3 regions of the Comamonas sp. GB3 AK4-5 genome follow, and region 3 is predicted to be linked to each of the others. Evidence: predicted binding sites of a transcription regulator. Region 3 holds the regulator's gene; each other region holds the start of a gene.
What was found. Region 3 encodes FNR, which switches genes on or off when oxygen is low (the NO sensors DNR and NnrR bind a similar motif). Its sites were predicted from a motif close to TTGATNNNNATCAA; they were not measured.
Positions count from the first base shown of each region.

Region 1: a site for FNR is predicted at 8,016-8,029, ahead of ACA027_RS02015 (universal stress protein). Genes of this name have one in related genera too.
Region 2: a site for FNR is predicted at 5,336-5,349, ahead of ACA027_RS13505 (universal stress protein). Genes of this name have one in related genera too.

Region 1 is NZ_CP166730.1:447,635-457,321, reverse strand. Features, by position in the region: gene ACA027_RS02045 (ABC transporter substrate-binding protein) at 1-1,049, shown strand, start outside; gene ACA027_RS02040 (ATP-dependent helicase) at 1,215-3,278, shown strand; gene ACA027_RS02035 (hypothetical protein) at 3,419-3,748, shown strand; gene ACA027_RS02030 (phospholipase A) at 3,877-5,091, shown strand; gene ACA027_RS02025 (phospholipase A) at 5,475-6,689, shown strand; gene ACA027_RS02020 (hypothetical protein) at 6,878-7,312, shown strand; gene ACA027_RS02015 (universal stress protein) at 7,413-7,928, opposite strand; gene tgt (tRNA guanosine(34) transglycosylase Tgt) at 8,248-9,420, shown strand; gene ACA027_RS02005 (diguanylate cyclase domain-containing protein) at 9,464-9,687, shown strand, end outside.
Region 2 is NZ_CP166730.1:2,992,909-3,002,595, forward strand. Features, by position in the region: gene ccoP (cytochrome-c oxidase, cbb3-type subunit III) at 1-388, opposite strand, end outside; gene ACA027_RS13480 (cbb3-type cytochrome oxidase subunit 3) at 415-552, opposite strand; gene ccoO (cytochrome-c oxidase, cbb3-type subunit II) at 564-1,187, opposite strand; gene ccoN (cytochrome-c oxidase, cbb3-type subunit I) at 1,203-2,642, opposite strand; gene ccoS (cbb3-type cytochrome oxidase assembly protein CcoS) at 2,706-2,843, opposite strand; gene ACA027_RS13500 (heavy metal translocating P-type ATPase) at 2,843-5,302, opposite strand; gene ACA027_RS13505 (universal stress protein) at 5,411-5,854, shown strand; gene ACA027_RS13510 (enoyl-CoA hydratase/isomerase family protein) at 6,207-6,986, opposite strand; gene ACA027_RS13515 (Bug family tripartite tricarboxylate transporter substrate binding protein) at 7,051-8,043, opposite strand; gene ACA027_RS13520 (malonyl-CoA decarboxylase) at 8,239-9,678, opposite strand.
Region 3 is NZ_CP166730.1:3,323,352-3,333,038, forward strand. Features, by position in the region: gene ACA027_RS15040 (sulfite exporter TauE/SafE family protein) at 1-622, opposite strand, end outside; gene hemN (oxygen-independent coproporphyrinogen III oxidase) at 626-2,008, opposite strand; gene fnr (fumarate/nitrate reduction transcriptional regulator Fnr) at 2,230-2,952, shown strand; gene ACA027_RS15055 (hypothetical protein) at 3,042-3,296, opposite strand; gene ACA027_RS15060 (DUF349 domain-containing protein) at 3,427-5,979, opposite strand; gene ACA027_RS15065 (DUF748 domain-containing protein) at 6,125-9,687, opposite strand, start outside.

The DNA.
Region 1 (9,687 bases), 2.2 Mb from region 3:
CAGCACCTGCCGGCTACCCCGCAGCCTATGCCACCACGGTGCGGGCCGCCGAGGATGAAGGCCGGCTCACCATCCACTCCAACACCGATGAGCGCGTGGCCGCCCCGCTGGTAGCGGACTTCCGGCGCCTGTACCCCCGCATCAGCGTCTGCTACGAAGACCTGGGCAGCACCACGCTCTACCACCGCTTCATCGCCGAAAACCAGCTCCGCCATGAGGCCGCCGACCTGCTGTGGAGCTCGGCCATGGACCAGATGGTGGCCCTGGCCCAGGCCGGCCACGCGCTGGCCTATGCATCGCCCGAACAAGCCCATCTGCCGGCCTGGGCACAGTGGCAGGGCCAGCTCTGGGCCACCACCTATGAACCCGTGGTGTTTGCCCACCACAAGCAGCGGCTGCCCGCACACCAGGTGCCGCGCAGCCACGCGGCCCTGGCCCCGTGGCTGGGCCAGTTCCAGGGCAGGGTGGCCAGCTACGACATCCAGAAATCCGGTGTCGGCTATTTCCTGGCCACCCAGGACATGGCCGCCAACGCCGATGCTTTCTGGGCCAGCGCCCAGGCCCTGAGGCCCCGGCGCCCCCAGCTGCTGCTGACCGTCGATGCCATGGTCCAGCGCATTGCCGCGGGCCGCACCCCGTTCGGTTTCAATCTGCTGGGCGCCTACGCCCTGGCGGCCGCGCGCCGCATGCCCCAACTGGGCGTGATCTTCCCCGAGGACTACACCCTGGTCAGCTCCCGCGTGCTGCTCATCAACCGCCGCGCTGCCCACCCCAACGCTGCCCGCCTGTGGCTGGACTATCTGCTGTCACGGCGCGGCCAGACCGTGATGGCCCAAACCTCGCACCTGTATGCGCTGCGCGAGGATGTGCAAGGCGAGACCACGGGCGCCGCGCTGCGCCAGCAGCTGGGTGCCAGTGCACGCCCGATTGCGCTGGGGCCTGAGCTCGCCGCGCCGCTGGCCAATACGGCCTTGCGTGACAACATCACGCGCTGGCGCGCGGCGCTCGGGCTGAGCGCCGGGGCACAGACCCAGCCGCAGTCACTATGAAAAAAGAAGCTGTCTGCGCAGGCCACACCTGCGCAGACAGGCTTTTTCACTCAATTTCCAAAAATCGCCAGCCATAAGGCCATGGATGGGTAGTTGGGCCTGGCGCCCCATCGGCCAGTATCATCAGCGGCCTGTTTTCACCCCTGCTCCCGCCCTGCTCTGCCCATGTCCGCTGGTCTCAACCTGGCCCAACTCCAAGCCGTCCACTACACCGAAGGGCCCTGCCTTGTGCTGGCCGGCGCGGGCTCGGGCAAAACGCGGGTCATCACGCACAAGATCGGCCGTTTGATCGAAAACGGCCTGGCCCCCCGGCGCATTGCGGCCATCACCTTCACCAACAAGGCCGCCGCCGAAATGCGCGAACGTGCCACCGGGTTGATAGGTCGCCAGGCCAAGGATGTGCTGATCTGCACCTTCCACGCCCTGGGCGTGCGCATGGTGCGCGAAGACGGCCATGTGCTGGGCCTCAAGCCCCAGTTCAGCATCCTGGACCAAGATGATGTGACGGGCATCTTGAAAGACTGTGCCGGCGGCACCACCGACATGGCCACGGCCCGCCAATGGCAATGGACCATCAGCGGCTGGAAGAACGCCGGCTGGGACAGCCGCAAGGCCCTGGCCATGGCCCAGGACGACCATGAGCGCAGCATTGCCCTCATCATGCAGCGCTATGAGGAGCGCCTCACCGCCTACCAAAGCGTGGACTTTGACGACCTGATCGGCATGCCCATGCGCCTGCTGCGCGGCCACCCCGAGGTGCGCGAAAAATGGCAGCGCCTGCTGGGCCATGTGCTGGTGGACGAATACCAGGACACCAATGCCACGCAGTACGAGCTGCTCAAGTTTCTGGTTGGTGAGCGTGCCCATTTCACCGCCGTGGGGGATGACGACCAGTCCATCTACGGCTGGCGCGGCGCCACACTGGACAATCTGAAAAAGCTGCCGGTTGACTTTCCGCAGCTCAACATCATCAAGCTGGAGCAGAACTACCGCTCCACCTCGGCCATCTTGCGTGCGGCCAACAATGTGATCGGCCCCAACCCCAAGCTGTTTCCCAAGACCTTGTTCTCGGAGCTGGGCGAAGGTGAGCCGGTGCGCGTGGTGGACTGCGACACCGAGGAGCACGAGGCCGAGCGCGCCGTGGCGCGCATCCAAAGCCTGCGCGCCGCCGCCAACCCGCAGCCTGCGTGGAAGGATTTCGCCATCCTTTACCGCGCCAACCACCAGGCCAAACCGTTTGAAAAAGCGCTGCGCAAGGCCAATATTCCCTATAAGGTTTCGGGCGGCACCTCGTTCTTTGACCGCGCCGAAATCAAGGACCTGTGCGCCTGGTTCCGCCTGTGGATCAACAACGATGACGACCCGGCGTTTCTGCGCTCCATCACCACGCCGCGCCGTGGCATAGGCCACACCACGCTGGGCAAGCTGGGGGAATTTGCCACCCAGCACAAGCTGTCCATGTTTGGCGCGCTGTTCTCCCACATGCTCGAAGCCCTGCTGCCCAAGAAGGCGCATGAGAGCGTGCTGGAGTTTGGCCGCTACATCAACGACCTGGAATACCGCGCCCGCCATACCCTGGGCGCGGAAGCCTCGCGCAGCTTCATGCTCGACTGGCTGAAAGACATTGGCTACGAGCAGTATCTGTACGACAGCGAGGACAGCGAGACCGTGGCTGCCGCACGCTGGAGCAATGTGCTGGAGTTCTGCGACTGGATGAGCCAGCGCGCCGGCGGCGAGATTGCCGATGCGGCCGGCACCACCACGCAGACCGAAGTCAAAAGCCTGCTGGAAGTGGCCAAGAACATTGCCCTGCTGTCCACCATCAGCGACCGCGAACAAGAGCAGGACATGGTGATCCTCTCCACGCTGCATGCCTCCAAGGGCCTGGAATGGCCGCATGTGATGCTGGTGGGCGTGACAGAGGGCATGCTGCCCTTCAAGCTCGATGACGATGACGGCAAGCAGCTAGTCGTCAGCGACGATATCGCCGCCCGCCTGCAGGAAGAGCGCCGCCTGATGTATGTGGGCATCACCCGTGCCCAGCGCAGCCTGGCCGTGAGCTGGACCAAGCGCCGCAAAAAAGGGCGCGACATGGTGCAATGCCAGCCCAGCCGCTTCATCAAGGAAATGAACCTGGACGCGGCCACTGCCAAGGAAGACCCGCGCGAAAAGCTGCGCAAGCTGCGCGAAGAATTTGCGGCCCGCAAGGCCGCACCGCCTGCGGCCTGAGCCGCCTCTGGAATATGTTGACCCTTGCTTTTCGCCCCCTGGCCCGCGCTTCGCTTTACATAGCTGCCTATGCAGTCTGCGCCAGCGTTTATGCACAAAACAGCAGCGAATCCCCAGCCGACTGCCCCGAAGCCTGGGAGATGAACACAAGCCTGCTGCAAGGTGAGTGGGTGGCCCGCATTGCGGACCAGGACAACGCTGCCGTGCTGCGCCTGGGCCCCCATCCCGAGTGGCAGGGCACGGTCAAGGGCGAGGTCCGGCGTGGTGATAAAAACCACGCCATGGTGGGCGATGTCAACGATGGCGCGGTCACGCTGGAAGAGTCGGCCAACGGCATCAACATCAGCGCCACCTGGCTGGGCGAGGTCAGCGAGGGCAGCTGCGCCCGAGAAGTTCGCGGACACTACCAGATCGAAGGCAATGGCGATGCGCAGCCCCTGCCTTTTGTGCTGCGCAAGCGCACCCCATAGCCCGCGGTCCATTCTTGCATCAAGCAAGCGCTAGCACAGGAGGCATGTCAGACAAATTCCATTGCAGGGGATTTGTAACCACAGGTACAGCGCTGCGATAAGGTGATTTGGCCACCACAGCCAGAAGGATTGCCTCGCATGCCAGTCACTGCCCGCGCTCGCCCCGACACTCGCCCCTTGTGGCGACATCACTGCATCTCCTCCTACATTCCCCTGGTGCTGGCCACGGGTGGCAGCCTGACGGCCCAGGCCGTCCAGCCACTGCCGGGGGGGCCTGGCAGCAATGTGCAGCCACCGCAGACAACCATGCGCGCCTGGCCTGTTTTGACAGCTGGACCCATCAACAGCAGCCCTTGACCCCTCCGCCCTCCACCACCTGGAGCGCCCCTGCGGCAAGTGCCAACGAGCAGCCCGAGCAGGCCTTGCAACGGGCCGCCGACGCCCTCATGGCCGTAGCCGATGTGAGCAACGAATGGCTGCATTCCACCAATGGTGGCTGCCACGACCCACGCTACAGCGAGGTCTCGCGCCTTTTCGAGCTGGAGCCGGGCAGCGATTGCGGCACCTTCAGCTTGCGCGGCTACCGCCCCATGAGCCTGTCACTGACCACTGCAAACCAGACCCTTCGGCAGCCCACACCGTCCGGCAAAGGGCCCAACAACCCTCAACCCTACAAAGACCAGGAAGTGCGCATCCAGCTGTCCACACGCACCAAAATCGCGTCTGGCCTGCTGACCGAGGACAGCTCCGGTCTCAAGGATTCGCTGTGGGTGGGCTATAGCCAGCAGTCGTACTGGCAGATGTTTAACGGCGCCATCTCCCGGCCGTTTCGCTCCACCGACCACGAGCCCGAAATCTTCTACATCTACCCTACCACGGCCCAGCTGCCCTTTGGCTGGCGCTACAGCGGCGTAGGGCTGGTGCACCAGTCCAATGGCCAGAGCGATCCGTTGTCGCGCAGCTGGAACCGCGCCTATGTGCTCACCGGTGCCGAGCTGGACAACCGCTGGCATGTCCACGCCAAGATGTGGAGGCGCATCACGGAAAGCTCCCACAAAGATCAGAACCCGGGCATCGAGGACTACATAGGCCGAGGCGAAGTCAGAGTGGGCTGGAATGTGAACGAGCACAACTATCTCGGACTGACCACCCGCGGCAGCCTGGGCAAGGGACGCGGTTCAGGCCGGCTCGAATGGCTGCGCACCCTGGGTGATGGCTGGAACGGCGACAAAAGCAATCTGCGCCTGCATGTGCAGCTGTTCAGCGGCTACGGCGACAGCCTGATCGACTACGACTACAAGCGCACCGTGTTCAGCGTGGGCTTTAGCCTGCTCGACTTCTGAAACACGGTCTGGATCAGCGTCTTGAAAATCAAGTGCCATGCAGCAGCTTGAGCCGCCACAGAGTTGGCAAAAGCTGCTGGCTCAACATCTTCATCACGCGGCCTTTCAAGGCCTGGGACTCCTCTCAAACGAGAGGCTGCGCAGTCTGAACCCGCTTCGCTTGAGGGCGATGGCACCCGCGAGCGAGGCAGTGCGGCCGGCGCAGGCCCCTGCACAGCGTACTGCCTCGCCTGCTTGTGCTGCATGGGCTATGGAACACGGGGATAGACGCGTTTTTTACACACACGATGACAAAACCAATAAGGTATTCCCATGCTTTTTGCGGGCTGCTGCGCTAAGGTCGGCACGCTCTCCAAACCGGGAGCGCCTAAGGACCTCATCGCATGCCCGCCACAGCCCACCAACCAAGCACTGACAAGCACCCACTGTGGCTGCACCGTTGCCTGCAGCATCTCTCCGTCTGGGCCCTTGCCACAGGCTTGACGCTGATCTGCTCTGGAGCCACCTATGCGGCAGACCACACATGGCAGCAATGCGCTGCCACCTCCGACAACCAGGCCCGCCTGGCCTGCTTTGACAGCTGGGCCCAGCAGCAGCAACCACTGACCCCGCCGCCCGCCACGGCCTGGACAGCCCCGCCTGCCAGCGCCAATGCGCAACCCGCCCCCACGCTGCAACAGGCCGCCAATGCGCCCATGGCCGTGGCCGACGTGGCAGGCCAGGGGCTGCAATCCACCAACGGCGGCTGCCGCGATCCGCGCTACAGCGAGGTCTCGCGCTTCTTTGAGCTGGAGCCCGGCACCGATTGCGGCACTTTCAGCCTGCGTGGCTACCGCCCCATGAGCGTGTCGTTGACCACGGCCGACCATGTCAACGAGCAGCCCAGCACTCCCGGCAAGCCAGCCAGCACTTCGGAGCCCTACCAAAAGCAGGAGATGCGCATACAGCTGTCTGCGCGCACAAAGCTGGCCTCCGGCCTGCTGACCGACAGCAGCTCCGGCCTCAAGGATTCGCTGTGGGTGGGTTACACCCAGCAGTCGTACTGGCAGGTGTTCAATGCCGATATTTCCCGGCCTTTTCGCACCACCGACCACGAGCCGGAAATCTTCTACATCTACCCCACCACCGCCCAACTGCCCTTTGGCTGGCGCTGGCGCTACAGCGGCGTGGGGCTGGCCCACCAGTCCAATGGCCAGAGCGACCCGCTATCGCGCAGCTGGAACCGCTGGTATGTGCTCACCGGAGCCGAACTGGACAATCGCTGGCAAGTCCACGCCAAGCTGTGGCAGCGCATCAAGGAAAGCCCGAACAACGATGACAACCCCGGCATACAAGACGACATAGGCCGTGGCGAGCTCAAGCTGGGCTGGAATGTGAACCAGCACAACTACCTCGGGCTGACCGCCAGAGGCAGCCTGGGCAAGGGCCGAGGCTCAGGCCGCATCGAGTGGCTGCGCACCCTGGGTGAGGGCTGGAACGGTGGCAAAAGCAATCTGCGCCTGCATGTGCAGCTGTTCAGCGGCTACGGCGACAGCCTGATCGACTACAACTACAAGCGCACCATGTTCAGCGTGGGTCTCAGCCTGCTGGACTTTTAATTCCCCGGGCCGCAGTCCCTGGACTGGCGCAATCCGCACACATGGCGGGGGAAGCCCCGTCTGATGCGCAGTTAGCCAGGGTCCAACCGACGAGATAATCCCCTCCTTGGGCTATTTCGGAGAGAATGCCTCCCACGCAGTCCTGCGTACCGCCCGCTCTCAGGGGCACGCTTTAAAGGGCATGATTCATGGATTTACAGCATCTGCGATATCAGCTCAGATCCGGGCAGTACTACCTCTACGACATGCGCGAACAGCCCAATGCCGTCACCGGTACACGCCGGTTCAAGCTGAAGACCGACCATGTCGCCATCGCCTTTAACCTGCACACCGGAGAAGTCCACCAGCATGGCAGTCCGCTGCGCATCCAATCCTGGGCGCTGACCATGTGCCGCCGCCTGCGCCTGGCTGGGCTGTGGGATGAGGCGGACGGCATCGTCGTGGTCTCCGGGCCCCTGCCCGTGGATGAAATCAACAAATGCCTGTGGATACGCGGCTACTGCCGCCGCATGTTCCAGCGCCTGGCCACGCTGCCCCATGGCAAGCTGCAAGCCGCCAGCGAGCGCGCCTCCACCCACAGCCACGATCGTTACGACCGCTACCGCCAACAGGCGGCAGCCTGAAGTCGGGAAGAGACGGCCCTCTTCCAGCAGCCAAAAAGCGGAGCCCAGCTCCGCTTTTTTGATAGCAGCTCCTGCGCCAGGAGCTTGCTCTGCAGGTCTTTTACAGACTGGCCTTGGTCGACAAAGGCGTCACGCCATCGGCCATCACCTGGGCACCGTCCTCGCCCAACACCTCCATGGCGGCATCTTCGCGCTCACGCACCACGGTCACCGGCACACGGCTGTGGTTGAGCACCGACTGCGACACCGAGCCGATAAAGGCCCGGCGCAGCGCGCCCATGCCGCGAGCCCCCACCACGATGCAGTCGCACTGCAGGCGCTCGGCCATGTCCACCAAGGTGGTGCCGGGCTCGCCCAGGGCCACTTCACGCTCGAAAGGCACGCCTGCGGCCTGCAGCTCCACCACGGCAGGCGCCATCAGGTGCATGCCGGCACCCAAGGCCGCTTTGGCAATGCGGTCGGAATCCTGCGTGGCCAGCTCGAGAAAAGATGCTTCTTCCTGCACCTGGGCCAGCACCACCGTGGCGCGCAGACCGCTGCGCACCAGCCCCACGGCATGGCGCACAGCCTCCAGCGACGAGGGAGAACCATCCACTGCAACCAAAATTCTTGTCATTTCCATGTCCTCCTGAATGGCCTGATGGCCGCAACCACCACTATAGACACCCCGGCACCGCCCCCTCCCCATCGCATGCATTGGGCCGTGACCCAGGTCAAGAACCACCAACAAGCGCTGCGCGCAGGCAGCGGCTCTCGCGCAGGCATGCCACATGCAACGGCGCACCACACCAGGGCCAGCGCAAGGGCCTACGACGGCACGCCCCAAGTCAGGGACGGCCAGCAAGGGCCGCCCCGCAGCAAAGGCCGTCGTCCCCCTCGGGGGAAGGCGCGCAGCGCCTCAGGGGGGAGCCAATTCAAGGACAATGCGCGCCATCATGCTGCAGTTCGAACTTCTCAAGACCGACCCCAACAGCCACGCGCGCCGTGGCCAGCTCACGCTCAACCATGGCGTGGTGCAGACCCCCATCTTCATGCCCGTGGGCACCTATGGCACCGTCAAAGGCGTGATGCCGCGCAGCCTGGAGGAAATGGGCGCGCAAATCATTCTGGGCAACACCTTCCACCTGTGGATGCGCCCCGGCCTGGACATCATGCAGACCTTTGGCGGCCTGCATGCCTTTGAGAAGTGGAACAAGCCCATCCTCACCGACTCGGGCGGCTTTCAGGTCTGGAGCCTGGGCTCCATGCGCAAGATCACCGAGGAAGGCGTGCATTTCCAAAGCCCCGTGAACGGCGACAAGCTGTTCATGTCGCCCGAGGTCAGCATGCAGATCCAGACGGTGTTGAACTCCGACATCGTCATGCAGCTCGACGAATGCACGCCCTACGAAACCAACGGCAAAAAGACCACCCAGGCCGAGGCGCGCAAGAGCATGGAAATGAGCCGCCGCTGGGCCAAACGCTCCAAGGACGAGTTCGAACGCCTGGAAAATCCCAATGCCCTTTTCGGCATTGTGCAAGGCGGCATGTTCCTGAATCTGCGCGAGGAATCGCTGCAGGCGCTGGTGGAAATGGACTTCCCAGGCTATGCCGTGGGCGGTGTCTCCGTCGGTGAGCCCAAGGACGAGATGCTGGAGATCATGGCCCACACCCCCCATCTATTGCCGGCCCACAAGCCGCGCTATCTGATGGGTGTGGGCACGCCCGAAGACCTGGTCCAGGGCGTGGCCGACGGCGTGGACATGTTCGATTGCGTGATGCCCACGCGCAATGCGCGCAACGGCACGGTCTTCACCCGCTATGGTGATCTGAAGATGCGCAATGCACGCCACAAGACCGACCACCAGCCGCTCGACACCACCTGCACCTGCCACGCCTGCGCGGGCACCAGCGGCGTGAGCTGGGACGACGGCGGCCGCGACGGTTTCTCGCGCGCCTATCTGCACCACCTGGACCGCTGCGGTGAGATGCTGGGCCCCATGCTGACCACCATCCACAACCTGCATTACTACCTGAATCTGATGCAGGAAGTGCGTGCTGCACTGGAGGCCGGGACGTTCGGCGCTTTCCGACAGAAGTTCGCGCAGGATCGCAGCCGCGGGGTATAACGGCCACGGCACCTGCCCTATTGCATGGTGCGTAGCCCGCGCCATGCCCACACCGCAACTCCCGCCTTCCCACACCGCTGCGCAGGACTGTGACACGCCAGAGCCGACGTGGGCCGGATGGCGGGGGCCCGCGCTGGTAGCACTGATCGTCTTCTGCTTCGCCCTGCTCGGCATTCTGGGGCGCCCCATCAACTTCACCTCGGCCCTGTGGCCGGCCAACCCGGTGCTGGCCGGGCTGATGCTGCGCCACCCGCATCTGGCGCATTC
Region 2 (9,687 bases), 330 kb from region 3:
TGTCGTCCTTGGCAATGTCCTGCGTGGTCATGGTCGTGAAGCGGGCATACAGAGGCTCTAGCGCCTCGTTGGCCTTTTCCATTTCCTTTTCATAGGCGCCGATCTGGCTCCACTGCAGCTTGCCGGCGTACGAACCCATACCGGGATAGACAACCAAATACAGCAGGCTGAAGACGATGGTGATGACGAACATCCACATCCACCAACGTGGCATGGGGTTGTTCAGCTCGCGCAGGTCTTCGTCCCACACGTGCCCGGTCGTGTTGTCATTGTCAGACACCACCCGTTTGCGGGCAGTGAGCACCAGCAAAAGCAGGCAAGCCAAGATGCCTACCAGGGTGATACCAGCGACATAGACCGACCAGAAATTGTTTACGAAATCGCTCATGGGATGTTCTCGTTCTGGTGGAGAAATCAGTCTTGATCAAAAGGCAGCATGGCTGCCTCATCAAATCGGGCCTGGTTGCGGCGGGCATACGCCCACCACCAAATGCCCAGGAAACACGCCAACGACGCCAGCGTGGCCAGGATGCGCATGGTGGTGATATCCATATACAGCCCCCTTACTTCAGCGCGGTGCCCAGACCTTGCAGATAGGCCACGACAGCCTCCAGCTCGGTCTTGCCCTTGACTTGCTCTGCAGCGCCGGCGATTTCCTCGTCGGTGTAGGGCACGCCTACCTTGCGCAGCGCGCTCATGCGCTGGGCCACGACGGTGTCATCCACCATGCTCTTTTCCAACCAGGAGTAGGCAGGCATGTTGGACTCGGGCACCACATCGCGGGGGTTGTTCAAGTGCACGCGATGCCATTCATCGCTGTACTTGCCACCCACACGGTGCAGGTCGGGACCGGTACGCTTGGAGCCCCACTGGAAGGGGTGGTCGTACACGAACTCACCCGCCACCGAGTAGTGGCCGTAGCGCATGGTCTCGGCGCGGAAGGGGCGAATCATCTGCGAGTGGCAGTTGTAGCAACCTTCGCGCAGATAGACGTCGCGGCCCATCAGCTGCAGGGGTGGGTAGGGCTTGACGCCCTCCACCGCCTCCGTCGTGGACTTCTGGAAGAACAGCGGCACGATTTCCACCAGGCCACCCACCGCCACCACCAGCAAGATCAGAACGATCAAGAGGAAGTTGTTGGTTTCCACCTTCTCGTGGGTAAAGCCTTTGTTATTAGATGCAGACATATTGGTTCCTCAAACTCAGGCGTGAGCGGGGTTCACGGTGACCACGGGCACCTTGACGGCGCGACCCGACATGGCGGTCATCCAGACGTTCCAAGCCATCACCAGCATGCCGGCCAGGTACAAGAGACCACCCACCACACGGATCACGTAGAAGGGATAGGTCGCCTTCACGCTTTCCACAAAGGTGTAGGTCAACGTGCCGTCGGCATTGATGGCGCGCCACATCAGGCCCTGCATCACACCGGCAATCCACATCGCGGCGATGTAGAGCACGATGCCGATGGTGGCCATCCAGAAGTGCAGCTCAATGGCGGGCACGGAGTGCATTTTTTCGCGGCCAAACAGGCGCGGCACCAGGTAGTACAGCGAGCCCATGGTGATCAGACCCACCCAGCCCAGCGCACCAGAGTGCACGTGGCCCACGGTCCAGTCGGTGTAGTGCGACAGCGCGTTCACGGTCTTGATGGCCATCATCGGGCCTTCGAAAGTGGACATGCCGTAGAACGACAGGGACACGATCAGGAAGCGCAGGATGGGGTCGTCGCGCAGCTTGTGCCAGGCGCCCGACAGGGTCATCACACCGTTGATCATGCCGCCCCAGCTGGGAGCCAACAGAATCAGCGAGAACACCATGCCCACGGACTGGGTCCAGTCAGGCAGCGCGGTGTAGTGCAGGTGGTGAGGACCGGCCCACATGTAGGTGAAGATCAGGGCCCAGAAGTGCACGATCGACAGGCGATACGAGTACACGGGGCGGCCAGCCTGCTTGGGCACGAAGTAATACATCATGCCCAGGAAGCCTGCGGTCAGGAAGAAGCCCACGGCATTGTGGCCATACCACCACTGCACCATGGCGTCCTGCACACCGGCATAGGCCGAGTAGCTCTTCATCCAGCCAGCAGGAATCGAGGCGCTGTTCACAATGTGCAGCAGGGCCACAGCAATGATGAAGGCACCGAAGAACCAGTTGGCCACATAAATGTGCTTGACCTTGCGGATACCGATGGTGCCGAAGAAGACGATGGCATAAGCCACCCACACCACGGCGATCAGAATGTCGATAGGCCACTCCAGCTCGGCGTATTCCTTGCCCTGGGTGTAACCCATGGGCAGCGAAATCGCAGCAGCCAGAATCACCAGTTGCCAACCCCAGAAGGTGAAGGTCGCCAGCTTAGGCAGGAACAGCGCTGTGTGGCAGGTTCGCTGCACCACGTAGTAGCTGGTCGCAAAAAGCGCCGAACCACCAAACGCAAAAATCACCGCATTGGTATGCAGTGGACGCAAACGGCCAAAACTCAGCCAGGGAATACCGAAGTTGAGTTCAGGCCAGGCCAGCTGGGACGCGACAAGCACGCCCACAGCCATACCAACCACCCCCCATACCACGGCCATGATAGAAAACTGCCGTACAACAGAATCGTTGTAGTGGGCAGTATTGATTTTTAGAGAATCCATCGGGCACCTCTTAATTAGCACTGAAAGTGTTCATTGAATCGTTTTTTTGAGTGTTGACGATCATCAATCGTCTCGAAGAATGCGCTCGCCCTCCTGCTCCACGCTTTCGAACTGCCCTCGGTAGACTGCCCACCACAAGGCCGCCAAGATCGCCAGCACCAACACCACAGACAGCGGCACCAGCAAATACAAAATATCCATTACCGCACTCCCAGAAGCGGGGCCGCGCCAGCGGCGTCGTCCCCTTGGCGGACGGCAGCACCGCCCTGCCCCTGCTGCCCTGCGGCCACAGGCAAAGGCTTGGCCAGGCGTGCCGCATTGAGCACCACCAGCAGCGAGCTCAGCGCCATGCCCAGACCCGCCAGCCAGGCTGGCATCCAGCCCATCACCGCCAGCGGAATGCTGACGGCGTTGTACGCCGCGGCCCAGGCCAGGTTCTGGCGCACGATGCGCATGGTTTTGCGGGCCAGCAGCACGCTTTGCGCAATCAGGCCCAAGTCATCGCCCAGCACCACAAAGTCCGAGCGCGACTGCGCCAGCGGCACGGCGCGGCCAAAGGCAAAAGACACATGGGCCCCCGCCAGCACCGGGCCATCATTCAAACCATCACCCACCATGGCCACACGGCGGCCCTGGGCCTGCAAAGCCTGCAGGGCCTCCAATTTGTCCTGGGGTGTGCATTCGCTGCGCGCATGGGCAATGCCAGCGGCCTGGGCCATGTGTTGCACGGCGGCATCGCGGTCACCAGAAAGCAGGTGCAGCGTCATGCCCGCCTGGCCCAGCGCAGCCACCACGGCTCGGGCCTCGGGGCGCAGGCCTTCGCTCAGGCGCACACTGGCCCAGGGAAGCAGGCCCGCTTCGGTCTCTTCGGCCAGGTACACGCGCTGCAGCCCATCCACGGCCTGGTCCTGGCCCGCAAAGCGCCAGGAACCCAGGCGCAGCACATGCACGGCGCCTTGCGCATCCAGCAGCTGGGCGCGCAAGCCGGCGCCCGCGGTTTCTTCCACGCTTTGCAGCTGCCAGGCCACTGCTGGCGCTGCCAACCCTTGCGCAGCCAGCGCCAGCGCCCGTGACACCGGGTGGGCCGACTGCCCGCCCAACAGGCCGGCAAGTGCCAGTGCGGCATCGGCCGATGCCGCGGGGCTACCGGGAGCCAGGTCCACACCCATGATTTGCATACCGTCCTGCGTCAGCGTGCCGGTTTTGTCGAACACCAGGGTGTCTGCCTCGGCCAGCGATTCCAGGGCCTGCAGATTGCGCACCAGCACACCCTGCCGGGCCATAGATCCTGCAGCCGACAGCATGGCCACCGGCGTGGCCAGTGACAGTGCGCAAGGGCAGGTCACAATCAAAATGGCCACCGCCACCATCATGGCGTGGCTGGGGTTGCTGGGCCACCAGTACAGGCCAGCTGCCAGCGCAGCCAGCATCACCACCAGCAAAAACGGCTTGGCCACGCGATCGGCCAGCTGCGCCAGGCGCGGCTTTTGCAGCGCGGCGCTTTCCATCAGGTCCACGATCTGGGCAAAACGGGTCTGGCCGCCCACCACATCCACGGCCACTTCCACCGGATTGCCCAGGTTGTAGCTGCCTGCGGTCACGGCATCACCCTCGGCCTTGCGCACCGGTGTGGATTCGCCCGTCAACAGGGCCTCATCGGCATGGGTCTGGCCCTGGACCACCACACCATCGGCGGGAAAGGCCTCGCCCGCCAGCACCCGCACCACATCACCGGCCTGCAGGCGGCGCACGGCCACGCGCTCCCAGCCGCCCTCTGCCAGGCGCCGCTCCACGCTGTCGGGCAGGCGGTTCATCACGGCTTCCAGGGCACCCGCTGTTTTGTCGCGCAGACGCAGCTCCAGCCAGCGCCCGGACAGCAGGAAGAAGGCGAACATGGTCAGCGAGTCGTAGAAGACTTCTTTGCCAAAAGGACCATCCGGGTCGAAGGTCCCCATGGAGCTCACCACAAAGGTGATCAGCATGCCCACGGCCACAGGCAGGTCCATGCTGATGCTGCGCGTGCGCAGATCACGCCAGGCGCTGCGGAAAAATGGCCCGCAGGCAAAGAGAATCACGGGAATGCTGATGACCCAGGAGGCCCAGCGCAGCAGGGTTTCCATCTCCTGCGTCAGATCGCCCGGCCTGGCCTCGTAGGCAGGCCATGCGTACATCATCACCTGCATCATGCAAAAACCTGCCACCAGCCAACGCCACAGTGCACGGCGGTTTTCGGCCTGGCGCAGCTCGCGGGCATGCGCGTCGCGCGCGGGGAGCACGCCGTAACCCACCTGCTGGATGGCCGCCATCCACTGCGAGGGGCGTACCTGCTCCGGATCCCATTGCACCTTGGCACGGTGGGTGGCACCGCTGACATCGGCGCGCTGCACGCCTGGTACGGCGTTCAGCGCCGCCTCGATGGTCAGCGCGCAGGTGGCGCAGTGCATGCCGTCGAGCACCACATGCGACTCCCATAGCGGAACTTGCAAGGGGTCGACGACCTCGGTTTGAGCGCGGTCATGGGACGCAGCAGCAGGACGCCCGAACGAGCCCCACTCCAACGGATCATCGAGCAGCGAAACACTGCCAGAGTCATCCAGGCGGCCCGAATCAAGCGCAACCCGCTCGCGCGCCCGCGATGGACTCAGGGTTTCGTGGGACATGGCTGAAGCGTAACGGGCGCGATGATGAACGTATTGATGTGCATCAAGATCGATGCCAGCAACCGCTCTAAGCTTTGACCTGTCCGCTTGCAAATTAGGAGATAACACATGTACGAACGCATTCTGGTTGCCACCGACGGCTCCCCTCTTTCCGACAAAGCCGTGGCCAACGCCCTGGCCCTGGCCAAGCTCTGCGGCGCCACCGTGGTGGCGCTCAAGGTGGTCCCGCGCTATCCCCGCAGCTATCTGGAGGGTGGCGTGACGGTGGACAACACCGAGATCAAGCGCATCGAAGCCAAATGGTCCGAGCTGGCACAGGCCATGCTGGACAAGGTCAAGGAAGAAGGCCAAGCCGTGGGCGTGAAGGTCAAGACCAGCATCGCCAAGTCGGACCTGGTGGCCGAAGCCATCATGTCGGCCGCCACCAAGCAAAAAGCGGATCTAATCGTCATGGCCTCGCATGGCCGCAAGGGTCTGAAGCGCCTGTTGCTGGGCAGCGAAACACAGCATGTTCTCACGCACTCGGAGATTCCAGTACTGGTGCTGCGCTAAGCCGCTGCAGCCCACTCGGCTGCTAATGCTGGCTTAATCCCGGCAGGGCCTGATGGCGCTGCCCACGCATGGCGGCGCTTGAGGCGCCGCTTTGCTTTTAAGAGCACCCACAGCGCACCCCATATACGCTAGCGCCCATATAGCCCCAAAGCACGCGGCGCCGACTCCCGCTCTCACAGCGCCGAGAAAACCAACGCAGCCCCTGGCATGAGCAGCCTCCACCCACGGAGCTTTCTGTCTGCGTGTAAAGACCTGGGCTGACTCCAGAAACCACCAAAGCCGACACGCCCCATGTCAGAGGCACCACGCAAGGGCCGCCCCGACGCGTTGGTGCCGTCCCCCAGGGGGGGGATCAGAAAACCGCCGTACGCTTTTCCAGGAAGGCCGCAATGCCTTCACGGTGCTCGCGTGAGTCGGCATAGGCATAGGGCTGCGCCACAGCCTGGGCACCACCGGCCGCAATGGCGCGCAGCGCCTGCTTGTTCAGCCTTGCCGCCTGGGGCGAAAGCTGGGCCACGCGCTCGGCCGTGCGCTGCACCTCGGCCTCCAGTTGTGGCGCATCCACCACGCTGCCGATAAAACCCTGCTGCGCCATTTCAGCCGCATTGAACACAGCAGCCTCCAGCAGCATGCGCCGCGCCAGCATGCTGCCCAGCTCGCGCCCCACCAGCTCCAGCTCGCGCGGCGCCATGGGAAAGCCCAGCTTGGCAATGGGCGCGCCAAACTTGGCCTGCGCCGTGGCCAGACGCAGGTCACAGCAGCTGGCCATCTCCACGCCCGCCCCCATGCAGGCGCCGCGTATGGAGGCAATCAAGGGCACCGGGCAATCCAGCATGGCCTGCAACCCGCCCCATACCTCGGCCTCGTGAAAATGAGCGAGTGCAGCGGCATCAAAGCGAAAGCCCGGGTACTCGGCAATGTCGCCGCCGGCGCAAAAAGCCTCGCCCTCACCCTGCACCACCACGCAGCGTAGGTCAGGGCGCCGGGACAGCTCGGTGAACACCGTCTTCAGCTGCACCCACATGCCGCGCGACATGGCGTTGAGTTTTCCGTCGTGCTGCACGGTGACGCGGTAAATGCCTGCATGCGCGGGCTGCGCGCTCCAGGGCTGCAGCGTGATGTGTCCAGTCATGGGAGATATCCAGAAAGATCGAACGGCCACCGAGGTGGCCCAAGTGACACCGCAAGAAGATGCTTCACGGCCGCGCAGCAGCGCCGGTCTGGCGCACGATGCCGGCCCAGTGCTTCATTTCCTCTTGCAAGAAACGGGCGAAGTCCGCCCCGTACAAACCGGGCCAGCGCGTGCCCACGGCCTGCCAAGCCTGACGCACCGCAGGCGCCTGGGACATGGAGCGAAACACCTCGATCAGCTGGGCCTGCACGGCCTGGGGCGTGGCCTTGGGCGCGAAGATGCCATACCAGGCCAGGGTCTGAAAATCCGTCAGCCCCAGCTCGCGTGCGGTGGGCACATCGGGCAGCAACGGCGAACGCTCGGCGCTGGTGACAAAGGCCGCACGCAGCCGGTCGGCCTGCAGATGCGGCAGGGCCGAACCCAGGCCATCGATCATCAGCTCCGCATTGCCCTGGATCACATCCAGCATGGCCGGCCCGGACCCCTTGTAGGGCACATGCTCCAGCAAGGCTCCGGTTTCATGCTTGAACCATTCCCCCACCACATGGTTGGATGAGCCCACGCCCGCCGACGCATAGCGGTAACGCTGGGGCCTGCGCCGCAGCTCGGCCAGCAGCTCGGGCCAGCTGCGGGTGTTCAGACGGCGCGGATTGACCAGCAACACCAGCGGCATTTCGGCCACCAGGGCCAGGGGCGCAAAGTCCTCGTACAAATCCACATCCAGCTGCAGCAGCAAGGCACGGGAGACCAGCATGCTGGAGCCCCCCATCAGCAGATGCAGGCCATCGGCCGGTGCCTTGGCCACATAGCCCGCCCCCGCCGTGCCGCCCGCACCACCGCGGTATTCCAGGCGCATGGCCTGGGATGTTTCCTTGCGGAACTGGCGCACCAGCGTCTTGGCCAACAAGGCCGAATTGCCCCCGGCCGGAAAGGGCACGGTCAGCTCCAGCTCACCCGGCGGAATGCGGCCGGCAGCCGCTGGCCTCTGCACCCAGGCAGGCAGGGCCATACCCAGACCGGCAGCCCCCAGCAGCGCACCCATCTGCCTACGCTGCATCGGTGCTCCCAAATGCCCCGTCGGCACAGCGCGCAGGCACCCACAGGGTTGCCTGCAGTGCCGCAAGCACCTGCTTGCAACCCCGCCGTCTAAAACCGGCGCGCCTCCATGCGAAAGACACCGCGCAAGGGCCGCCCCGCCGCGCTGGTGTCGTCCCCCTGGGGGGAAGGCGCCACAGGCGACTCAGGGGGGAGCTCATTTCATCTTGCACAACGCCTCCATCTCACCCGAGAGCGGCAGCTTGCCCTCGGCCAGCATCGCGCGGTGCTTGTCCAGACGCTTCAAGTCATAGAGGTAGTTGACCATCAAGCCAAAGGACTGCTTCAGCCCCTTGTTCGAGGGGTCGCCCCCCCAGTTCAGCCGCTCCACGCGGGCGCCATTGCCCAGGTGAAAACGCGCCACGGGGTCTAGCGGGCGGCCTTCTTTCAGCTCCCGCCCCAGGTATTGGGCGGCACACCAGCTCAGGGCCTTGCGCAGCACGGCGTCTTCCTTCCATTCCAGGGCGCCGTCGGCAGCGGCCACCAGATCGGCCACCTTGACGGGGGCCTGTGTCTTCAAGGCCTTGGCCACTTCCTGGTGGCGTTTCTCGTCCCATTGCGAAAGCAGCTTGTCGCCCTGCTTGTTCAGCCAGCCACGCAGGCCCGGGATGGGCGAGAGGGTGGCGAAATGCTTGAGCTTGGGGAACTCCTGCAGCAAGGTTTCCACCACATGCTTGATCAGCGAATTGCCAAAACTCACACCCCGCAACCCGGTCTGGGTGTTGCTGATGGAGTAGAAAATGGCCGTGGTGGCCTTGGCCAGGTCTTCGGGTGCGGCATGCTCGTCCAGCAGCGGCGTGATGCCGGCGGCCATATGGTCGAGCAGTGCCACCTCCACAAAAATCAGCGGCTCGTTGGGCAATCGGGGATGGAAGAAGCCATAGCAGCGGCGATCGCAGTCCAGGCGGTTCTTCAGATCGGCCCAGCTGCGGATGTCGTGCACGGCCTCGTACTGGATCAGCTTTTCCAGCAGCGAGGCCGGGGAGTCCCAACTCAGCCGGCGCAGCTCCAGAAACGCCATATCAAACCAGGTGGCAAACAGCGACTCCAGCTCGGCATCCAGCACCACAAAGCGCTTGTCGGCCTTGGGCAGGGCCAGCAGTTCGGCACGCAGGTCGACCAGAAAACGCATGCCCCCTTCGGGCACGGAAAAACGCTGCAGCAGCCGGGTGCGCTCCGACACCAGCGCACGGCGCAATGCGATCTCGGCCTGCGCCTGCTCACCCGGCGACTCGGCCTTCTCACATTGCGCAAGGGCAGCATCCAGGCGCTGGGCATCCGGGCCAAACAGCTCGCACAGCAGCTGCCACAGGTCCTGGCGCTGTGCTGCGGTGGCCGTGGCATACCAGACCATCACTTCCTTGGCATGGCGCGCGCCCTCCACCTCGCTGACCCGCTCGTTGGCGGCGGCACGCAAGTCCTCCAGCAATTTGCGCAGCACATGTGGGGGATTGGCTTCGGCGCCACGGCGCAGCGTGGACTTCAGTCGCTGCGCCAGCGGGCGTATCGCCTTGCTCGCTTCCTCTGCAGGGCTGGCCTGTTGGGAGTTACGCAGCAGGGACATGCTGCGGGCAAACCATTCGGAAGCAACGTTCATGAAGAGGAT
Region 3 (9,687 bases):
GCACGCTGACGCGGCGCCACAACCAAGGCCCAGCCGCCAGCCACAGCCCGGTGCCGACACCAAAGGCCAGCATGCTCACCGCCCCCAGCCACACGCTACCGGCCAAAGCAGCCACCAAAACGCCAGAGTACAGCAAGCCGCAGGGAAGCAGTGCCCACAGGCAACCGGTGAGCCAGGTGCCACCCGGCATATGCAGCCAGCGCTGCACCACCGCCCACAGCTGGCGACCGCTGCGCTCCAGCCAGGCAGGCTGGCGTGCCTGAAACAGCAGCAGCAAACCCCAAGCCAGCGCGGCCAGGTGCAGCATCACCCACAAGGGGTGCAGCGCCGTGGTGCGATCGGAAAACCACGCGACGCGCTCCATGGCATAGGCTGCCACGCCACCCAGCGCTGCATAGCCCAGCAAACGCCCGCCATGAAAGGCCAGCCAACGCGCCGAAATCCGGGACTGCCGGGCCGGCTGCACACCATCCGCATGCACGGGAATGCTGGTACGGGTGCCGGCTTCCGGCCCCAACTCCAGCCCCGTCACCGCCGCGCAAGGCGCTGCGCACATTGCAAGACAATGGGGCCCACCCACGAGCCCCATGAAAAATGCCGTCCCCAACAACGATAGCCACATGGGCTAGATGATCCGGGAAAACCGTGCCCGGGTCTTGCCAGCCTGCAAATGTCGGTCAAACACCATGGCCACTCCGCGCACAAAGAACCAGCCCTTGGAGGTCACGCGCACACCGTCGCTGCGAATCTCCACCAGACCTTGTTCTGCCTGCGGCTCCAGCAGCTCCAGCTCATTGGCAAAGTAGCTCTCGAAATTCAGCAGCCAGGCTTGGCTCATGGGCTCGAACAGCACCTCGCCCTGGCACATCAGCGCCATGATGACAGCGCGGCGCACCAGATCATCGCGGCTCAGTGCCAGACCGCGCACCACGGGCAGTTGCCCCTGGTCGAGGAAGTCGTAGTACTCCTCCAGCGTCTTGGCGTTCTGGCTGTACGTCACACCCACGCGGCCGATGGCCGACACACCCAGCGCGATCAGATCGCAATCCGGCTGCGTGCTGTAGCCCTGAAAGTTGCGGTGCAGCCGCCCCTGGCGCTTGGCGATGGCCAAGGCATCGTCCGGCAGCGCAAAGTGGTCCATGCCCACATAGACATAGCCGGCCTGCATAAAGGCATCAATGGACCGCGACAGCATGGACAGCTTGTCACCGGCTTGCGGCAGCTCTTCCGTCACGATGCGGCGCTGCGGCTTGAAGCGCTCGGGCAGATGGGCATAGGCATACAGCGCAATGCGATCAGGGCGCAAGGCAGCCACCTGCTCCAGCGTCCGGTCAAAAGACTCGGCCGTCTGGCGTGGCAACCCATAGATCAGGTCCACATTGATCGATTGAAAGCCGATGTCGCGTGCGGCCTGCACCAGCTCGAACACCTGCTCGGCAGGCTGCTCACGGTGCACGGCTTTTTGCACATCGGGATCGAAATCCTGCACACCAAAGCTCAGGCGGTTAAAGCCCAGGCGCGCCAGATGCAGCAGGCGCTCGCGTGTCACCGTGCGCGGGTCGATCTCGATCGAGTATTCCCCTACGGCCTCGAAGGAAAATTTCGCTCGAAGCATCGTCATCAGTTGCGACAACTCGCTGTCAGACAAGAACGTAGGCGTTCCGCCGCCAATGTGCAGCTGGCTGACGGCCTGCCCCTCACCGCAATGCGCCACCTGCAAAGCCACCTCTTTTTCCAGGTACTGCAGATAGGTGTGCGCACGCTCATGGTGCTTGGTGATGATCTTGTTGCAAGCGCAGTAGTAGCACAGCGATGCGCAAAACGGCACATGCACGTACAGCGACATGGGCAGCGCCTTGGCGGCCGAGTTGAGTTTGCGTTGCTGCAAGGCCAACTCGTAATCTCCAGGGCCAAAGGCTTCGATAAATCGGTCAGCTGTGGGATAGGAGGTATAACGGGGCCCAGGCACGTCATACCGACGAAGTAGCTCTGGCGTTACAGCAGTCATTGTGTGAATTCCTTGTGTGCTGGCTGCACTGTGCCCCAAGCAAGAAATGTCACACTTGACACTCATCAAGATACAAGCAAACTACACCTGCGACAATTTGATTCAAATCATTCGAGCCTTCCCTCCACTTTTCTGCTTCGATCCCCCTCGCCCCACATTCCGATAATCCTTCAGCATTACGTCCGATGGCCCGTTCCGCGGGATCCCAAGGCGTCATTACCATGACCCCCCCCCCCATCAAAGTTACCTGCTCCAATTGCAACCTGCGCGAACTGTGCATGCCCAGCGGCCTCAATGAGCAGCAGCTGCAACGTATTGATGAAATTGTGGCGACCCGCCGCAAAGTAAAGCGTGGAAGCACCCTGTTTCGCAATGGCGAGGCCTTCACCTCGCTCTATGCCATCCGTACCGGCTTCTTCAAGACCTGCGTGGCCACGGAAGATGGCCGCGATCAAGTCACCGGCTTCCAAATGGCAGGCGAGATCATTGGCCTGGATGGCATCGTGCACGACCACCACACCTGTGATGCCGTGGCACTGGAAGACGCCGAAGTCTGCGTGATGCCTTTCGATCGCCTGGAAGATCTCTCACGCGAAGTCACGGCACTGCAGTCCCATGTGCACAAGGTGATGAGCCGCGAAATCGTGCGCGAGCATGGCGTGATGCTGCTGCTCGGCAGCATGCGCGCAGAGGAGCGCCTGGCCGCCTTTGTGCTGAACCTGGTGCAGCGCCTGCATGCCCGCGGCTTTTCCTCGTCCGAGCTGGTGCTGCGCATGACGCGCGAAGAAATCGGCAGCTACCTGGGGTTGAAGCTGGAAACCGTCAGCCGCACCTTCTCCAAGTTCGTCGAAGAAGGCCTGGTCGAAGTCAAGCAGCGCCATGTGCGCATCCTCGACACCGAAGGCCTCAAGCGCATCGTCAACAGCCAGCACGAGTGCGCATGATCCACAGCCCACGGCAGCTGATGCCGTGCGCGCCCTATTGAAAAAGCCTCCGTACGGAGGCTTTTTTTCATGGTGGCATCTGCACCACATCAGGCGGATGCGGACGCCGCGTCGTTGATCTCCCGGGGCGAAAGCGCCAGCAAACAGGTCATCGCCGAAGCCATGATGGTGATGCCCCAGAACACAAAGAAAGCGGCGGTACAGACACCCAAGCGCGACGTCTCGGCACAGGCTGAGAACCGAGGCAGATCCAGTGGATCGACAAAGGCGAAGACCAACATCTCCATCACCCCGGCGGCCAGAAAGGCCGGCCAAACAATCCACATCCAGCGACGCAACAGCATGGGACTCTCCTTGTTGAGGGATACGCACTGCCATTGTCCCCAAGCTGGGCGCGGGCGCTCTAGCAGATACCCTAAACATAAAAAAAGCCTGCATTGCTGCAGGCTTTTGAAGGTCAGCGTCTAAACGACCTTATTTGCTGCCACGCAGCAAGGCCTTGAGCGCGCTTTGCAGACGCTGGGCATCGCTGTCACTGCGGGCAGCGGCCAGCACGGCGGCCACATCCTGCTCCCAGGTGGTGCGGGGGTCAGCGGCCTTGCGGTTGGTCAGCAGCTGCAGCTGCAGAGCGCGGCGGGCAGACAGTTGGTCGGCCGGCGTGGGAACATCGGCCGCCATTTCCAGGCGCAGCAGCGACTGGGCAGCATCGCCCTGGGCAGCACCCGACACAGCAGCCTGCCAGCTGTTGCGCGTCGCATTGCTGAGCTTGCCCAGCTCTTGGGCAGCGGGCAGCAAAGCCGCATCGCGCTGGCCCCAGGCATCCATCAGTTGGGTCAAGGCTTCACCGTGGGCCTGGGCCGTCAGCTTGCGCAGCGCAAACTGGGCGTGGTCCATGGCTTCGCGCTGTGCACGGAAAGCCGCATCACCCAGGCGTGGGCCACGGGGCGTACGGTCGGGGCGCTCGAAACGATCACCGCGATCACCACGCTCCGGACGGCCAGGCTTGCGCGCAGCGGGTGCCGGTGCGGCCTCCTTGCGCATACCGGGGCGGTCATCACCACGCACCGCCTTGATCGGGCGGGCCACGGCCGGCGCTGCGGGGGCAGCTTCGCCCTCCGCTGCGGACGGGCTTGCAGCTTCGGCAGCAGCGGCCGCAGGCGCGTTGCGCAGCACTTCTTCCAGCCCTGCCACGGCGGCGCGGATTTTCTGGACATCGCCGTCGGCATTGGCGGCTTCCAATTGCTGCGAAGCTTCCAGCACGGCACGGTCATGGGCACTCAGCGTGGCGGGGTTCACGGCCGTGCGGGCGCGGTCACCGCGCTCGGCCGGCTTGCGGCTGAAAGCCTCATCCAGCGGCTTGCGGAAGGCATCCCACAGCTTTTGCTCCTGGCGGCGATCCACCGGCACCTCCTGGGCTTCAGCCTGCCAGCGCTGCTGCAGCGCCTTGATGGCGGCGATTTGCAGCGCGGGTGCATTGCCCAGCGCCTGTGCCTCTTCGATCATGGCGTGGCGGCGTTGCAAGCTCGCTTGCTGCACGCGCTGCAGCGGGGCTTCCGCCTCGCCCATGGCCTGGCGCCATTGCTGCTGCAGCTCGGCATACAGCTTCTCGCCCACATGACCGCCTTCACGCCAGCGCTCGGCAAACTGGCGCAGGCTGCGGGCCATGCCCTTCCAGTCCTGGCTGTCCTTGACCGACTGGCCCCAGGCGCGCAGCTCTTCAATCAGCGCGGTGCGCGAGGCCTTGTGCTCGGCCGATTCGCTGCGCAGCTTGTCCAGCCAGCCCTCCACCACCTTGTAGGCGGTGTTGCAGGCCTCATCAAACTGCTTCCACAGACCGTGGTTGGGCGCGGAGCCCTGGTCCAGCTGCTTCCATTGCTCACGCAGCTGGCGCAGCGACTCCTGCACCTTGCGGCCACCCAGGGATTGACCTTCCGGACGCTCCAGCAGCGCCTTGGCCTTGGCCACCAGGGCTTCGCGCTCGGCATCCACGGCCTGGGGCTTCCAGCCTCGGGCATCGCCCGCCTGCACCAGCAGCGCATCCATTTGCGCCAGCACTGCGGCGTCCAGCGAGCGGCCATGCTGGCGCAAGGCGGCGCGCAAACCGGCGATGGCGCCGGTCTTGTCTTCGCTGCCTTCCAGCAGGGCTTGCAGCGCCTGCGCAGCCTGCAAGACCACGGCGGCAGCCTTGATGGGGGCGTCACCCTTGGCGGGCTGGGCAGCTGGCGTCTCGGCAGCCAGCTCGGCCGGCAGACCTCGGCCCACGCGAATTTCGTCGGCCCACACGGGCACGGTGGGCAGTGCAGCTTCGGCGTTGTCGGCAGCGGCCTGCGTGGCGGCCAGTGCGGAAGAGAAAGCCTCCCACACCACGTTCAGCTGATCGCGCGAGCCGGTCAGCTGCTGGGCCAGGCGGGCGTCCAGGCTGGCCCAGGCGGCGTCTTCGGTCAGTGCCTGGGCCTGCTCTTGCCAGCGCGCCACATCGGTGCTCAGGGCTTGCTGCACGGCGGCGGCGTCTTTCCACGACTTGGTGGACAGCACTTCGATGCGCTGGGACAGCAGCACGGCGGCTTCCTTTTGCACCTGCACGCGGTGCTGCAGGTCTTCTGCGGCCTTGATGCGCTCGGCCAACTGGGCCTTGTAGCCTGCCAGCGGCTCGCGCGACAGCGGTGCGCCGGCCTTGGCGGCTTCACGCTGCCAGGCTGCGGCATCGGCCGTGTTCAATGTAGGCTGGGCCAGCAGGGCCTGGGCTTTTGCCACCCATTCCACGGCGATGGCGTCCTGGTCCTTGGCACGGCGCAGCTCGTCCAGGCGGTCACGCACGACACGGGCCGCGCCCTTGTCGCGCACATTCATTTCCTTGAACACGTCCTGCAGCACATCCAGTGCAGGCGCAGTGGCCAGCCATTCGCGCAGGCGTGCCGCACGGTCGCCCGATGTTTCTGCAGAAAAAGCACCGCCAGTCACCGTATCCAACGGGTGGGCCTCGGGGGATTTGGCCGGGGTCGGGTTCACTTCTGGGGCTTCAGACATTTTTCTGCTTCAAAAAAAGTTGGTACATGTGTGTGTAAATGCCCCGCACGCCCATGCGGCGGGGCCATAAAGCAAGCGCGCGAGCCTGGGGCAGGCGCGGCCAAGTGGGGTATTTTCCCCTTTATTGCCGCTCAGCCCCAGCGAATCACTGAACTGCCAGACTCAACTGGGCTTTTGCCTCGGCATCCTTGCCATCGGCCTTGGAATTCCCCAGGAACAAACGGGCCATATCAATGCCCTGCGCCGCCAGGTAGCTGCGCACGGCCATGGCCCGCGCCACCGCCAGCTCTTGCATGGCGGTAGAGGGCAGCGGCAGTTGCTCGACCAGCAGCTTGCGCATGTCTTCGGGCGGCAGCGATTTGCTCAGGCCCACCACGTTGCGCGGCTTGTCGATGGAGGCTTTGCGGTAGATGGACTTGAGCCGGCTTTCGCGCTCCTTGTCGGTCAACTCCGTGTCGTCGTCCTCGTTTTTACCGCGCTGGGCGATCTGCGCCTCCAGGCGAGCGGCCTGCCAGCCCTGGGCATCGAGCTTGGTGGAGGCACTGCCGGCCACCGTGAGCTTGAGCGCAGGCTTGTCCTTGAGCGACTTGGCAATCTTCTCCAGCTGCGCCTTGGCTGCTGTGTCCAGCGTGGCCACGCCAGCAGGGAAGCTCACATCGCCACCGCCTTTTTCGTCACCACCAAAAACACCTGCCAACAGCGAGAACGGCGCGGTGACGGCCTTGAGGATGAGATTGCCAATGACCTTGAAGATCACCGGCCCCAGACGGAACTGCGGGTCGTTGAGCGAGCCGCTGATGGGCAGGTCGATGTCAATGACACCGTTGCGGTCTGCCAACAGTGCCACGGCCAGCTTCACGGGCAGCGAGGCTGGCGCGCCCTGCACGGCGTCGCCAAAGGTCAGCTGGTGCAGCACCAGATTGTTGTTGGCCGTGAGCATGCCGTCGGGCTTGACCTGGTAGTGCACGTCCACGCTGAGCTTGCCGCGCTCGATGCCATGGCCGGCGTATTTGACGGCATAGGGCGTGAGTGGCGGCAGCTCCAGATCACGCACCTTGCCGGTGATGTCCAGCGCCAGCGGCTTCACCAGCGGGTTGAGCTTGCCGGAGATATCCAGACTGGCAGTGGACTGGGCCATGCCCTGCAGCACCAGATCGGCCATCTCCGGCGGCTGGCCTGCTGCCGGCGCCACCGAGGAGAAGGCACTGAGTGAGCCGGCCAACTGGGTCAGATCGGCCGTGTAGTTGGGCTGGATGAAGAAGTCCGAGAACTTGACCGTGCCATCCAACAGCTCCACCGGCCCCACGACAATGCGCGGCGCCATGGGATCTGGCGCTACAGACTCAGGAGCTGCTGGTGCCGATACGGTCTTGCTCTCCGATGGTTTTGCCTCTGCATTTGGCGCTGCATCTGCTGCTGCTACGGCTTCAGGAGCACCTGCCAGGTCCTGCAAATTCAGACGGCCATTGGGCTGGACCACCACGCGGGCAAAAAAGCTGCGCAGCGCCGTCTTTTGCACCTGCACCGACAGCGGCTTGCCCGGCTGCAGGTCCACGGCCAAGCCCGTCAGCTGCAGCTGCTTCCAGCGCAACAGGTCTTCGCCGGCCTCCATGGTGGTCTTCTCGGCCGTACCCGTGCGGTGCATGGTTTGCACATACACATCCTGCAGACCGGCCTGGCCTTGCACCTGCACCCGGGGGCCCTTGCCCTGGTCGGCATAGCGCACCAGGCCGTCAAAGCCGGCGTAGGCGGAGCGCAGGCGCATATTCACCACGCCGTCCAGATAGCTTTCAAACAGGTGCAGCGGCAGGCGCTGGGCCTTCAGCTGGCCCTCGGCGCTCAGGTGCGGCGCCAGATGCAGGCGGCCGTCGAAGCCCAACTGGCCATCGTTCTTGCCGGCGCGCAGCAGCCCGCGGGCGTTGACCGGCTGCACACGGGTCTGCAGCTTGACCACGATGGGCTGCTTGCCCATGCGGCTGTCCAGGCCCTGCACATCCAGGTTCAATCCCGACAGGCCCATGCGCACCGGGCGCACGGCCTGACCGTCTTCGAGCAACACCACACCATCGCGAATGCGGGTGTGCTGTGCCTGCACCGACCAGGCGGGGCCGGCGGCCGCTGCTGTGGCCTGGGTCTTGGGGACCACCGCCACCTGCTGCACCGGCGCCTTGCGCAGCCAGGACTCGTACATCCACTGGCCTTTTTCGTTGCGCGACAGCTTGACCTGGGGGGCATTCAGCTGCAGCAGCTCGGTCTGCACCGTGCGCTGCGTCATGTCGATGCGGGCGTTTTCCACGGCCAGGCGCTTCCAGGCCGCCAGCGGCGCCTTGTCTTCACCCAGGTTCAGATTGCGCACGGCGAGCTGGGGCACCACCGCAAACACATGGCCGCGGTTCCAGGCCAGCCCGGCCACGCCGTCAGCCTGGGCGCGCAACACCGGTTGCAAAAACTGCGACACATAGGCACGCCCCACTTCAAAGGGCACACCGTCCAGCTCCAGGCCCAGTTGGCCGCGCTCCAGCGTGCCATGGCCGGACAGTCGCGCATGCGAAGCGCCTTCGTAGCCTGCCAGGGCCAAGCGCCCCTGGAATTGGCTGTCCCCTTGCATGGGCCAGGTGACATGGCTGCCGGAGAGGTTCAGGTCGCGCACGGCCAGCTCGGCCGCAGGGCGCACCGTGGCATCGCTCCAGCTGATATGGCCTTGCTGCACCTCCCAGTGGGCGACCTCAATCTTCCAGGGTGTGGGGGTTGCGGCGGGGACTGCCGTACCTGCCTCTGCCTTGGCTTGCACAGAGGCCTCAGCTGCCAGGGTGTTTTGTGCTTGCGGCTTGGACTGCTGCGGAAACTGCAGCAACTGGCCTTTGGCGTCCAGCCGCAGGGCCAGCGAAGGCTTTTGCAGGCTGACACGGCCCAGCAGGACCTGCCCAGTCAGCGGCTGCACATCGGCCAGGTCGATGTCCAGCGCCTCCCACTGCAGCCAGTCCTGGCCGGCCAGATCCTGGAGCTTGGCGGCCTCGGCGCGCACATGGCCACTCAGGCGCACCACGGCATCGGTTTGCTGCTCGAAAGCCACATCCACCTTGGCCTGCAGCACGGCGTCTTGCAGCTTGAGCGGCAAGCTGGCGGGCCAGTACGGCAGATAGGGCTTGAGGTCCAGGTCCTTGACCGTCAGCGTGGCCGAAGTCTTGCGGTCCTGGGCAAAAGGCGTGCTCTGGGCCTCGCTGGCAAAGCGGCTGCCATTCAGATCAAAAGACAGCTCCGGCGCCACATGCACCTGGCGCTTGGAAGGCAGGCTGCTCACAAAGGGCAGCTTCAGCTCCAGATCCTTGAGCGCGTGTTGTGCGCCCGCAACTTCGTCATTGAAAGCCAGGCGGCCATCGCTGATTTCGATGTTGTAGAGGGCAAAGCGCGGCAGCTCGCTGCTGCTTTCCTCGGGCTTGTCCGTCTGGAACTTGTCGAGGATGTCCTGAATGTCCAGCTTGCCGGGGGCGACCTGGGCCAGACGGATATGGGGGGAATCCACCTGGATGGCATCGGCCACCGGGCCCCAGCGCAGTAGAGAAGACAGCTCTGCATCTATATATATGCGCGCTATGGAAACCTGGGGCTCGCTTTGGCCATCGGCGCCTGCCAGCGCCACATCGCGCAGCGTCAGTTCCATGGACCAGGGCGAGAACTCCACCTTGCCCACGGACAGCTGCCTGCCCA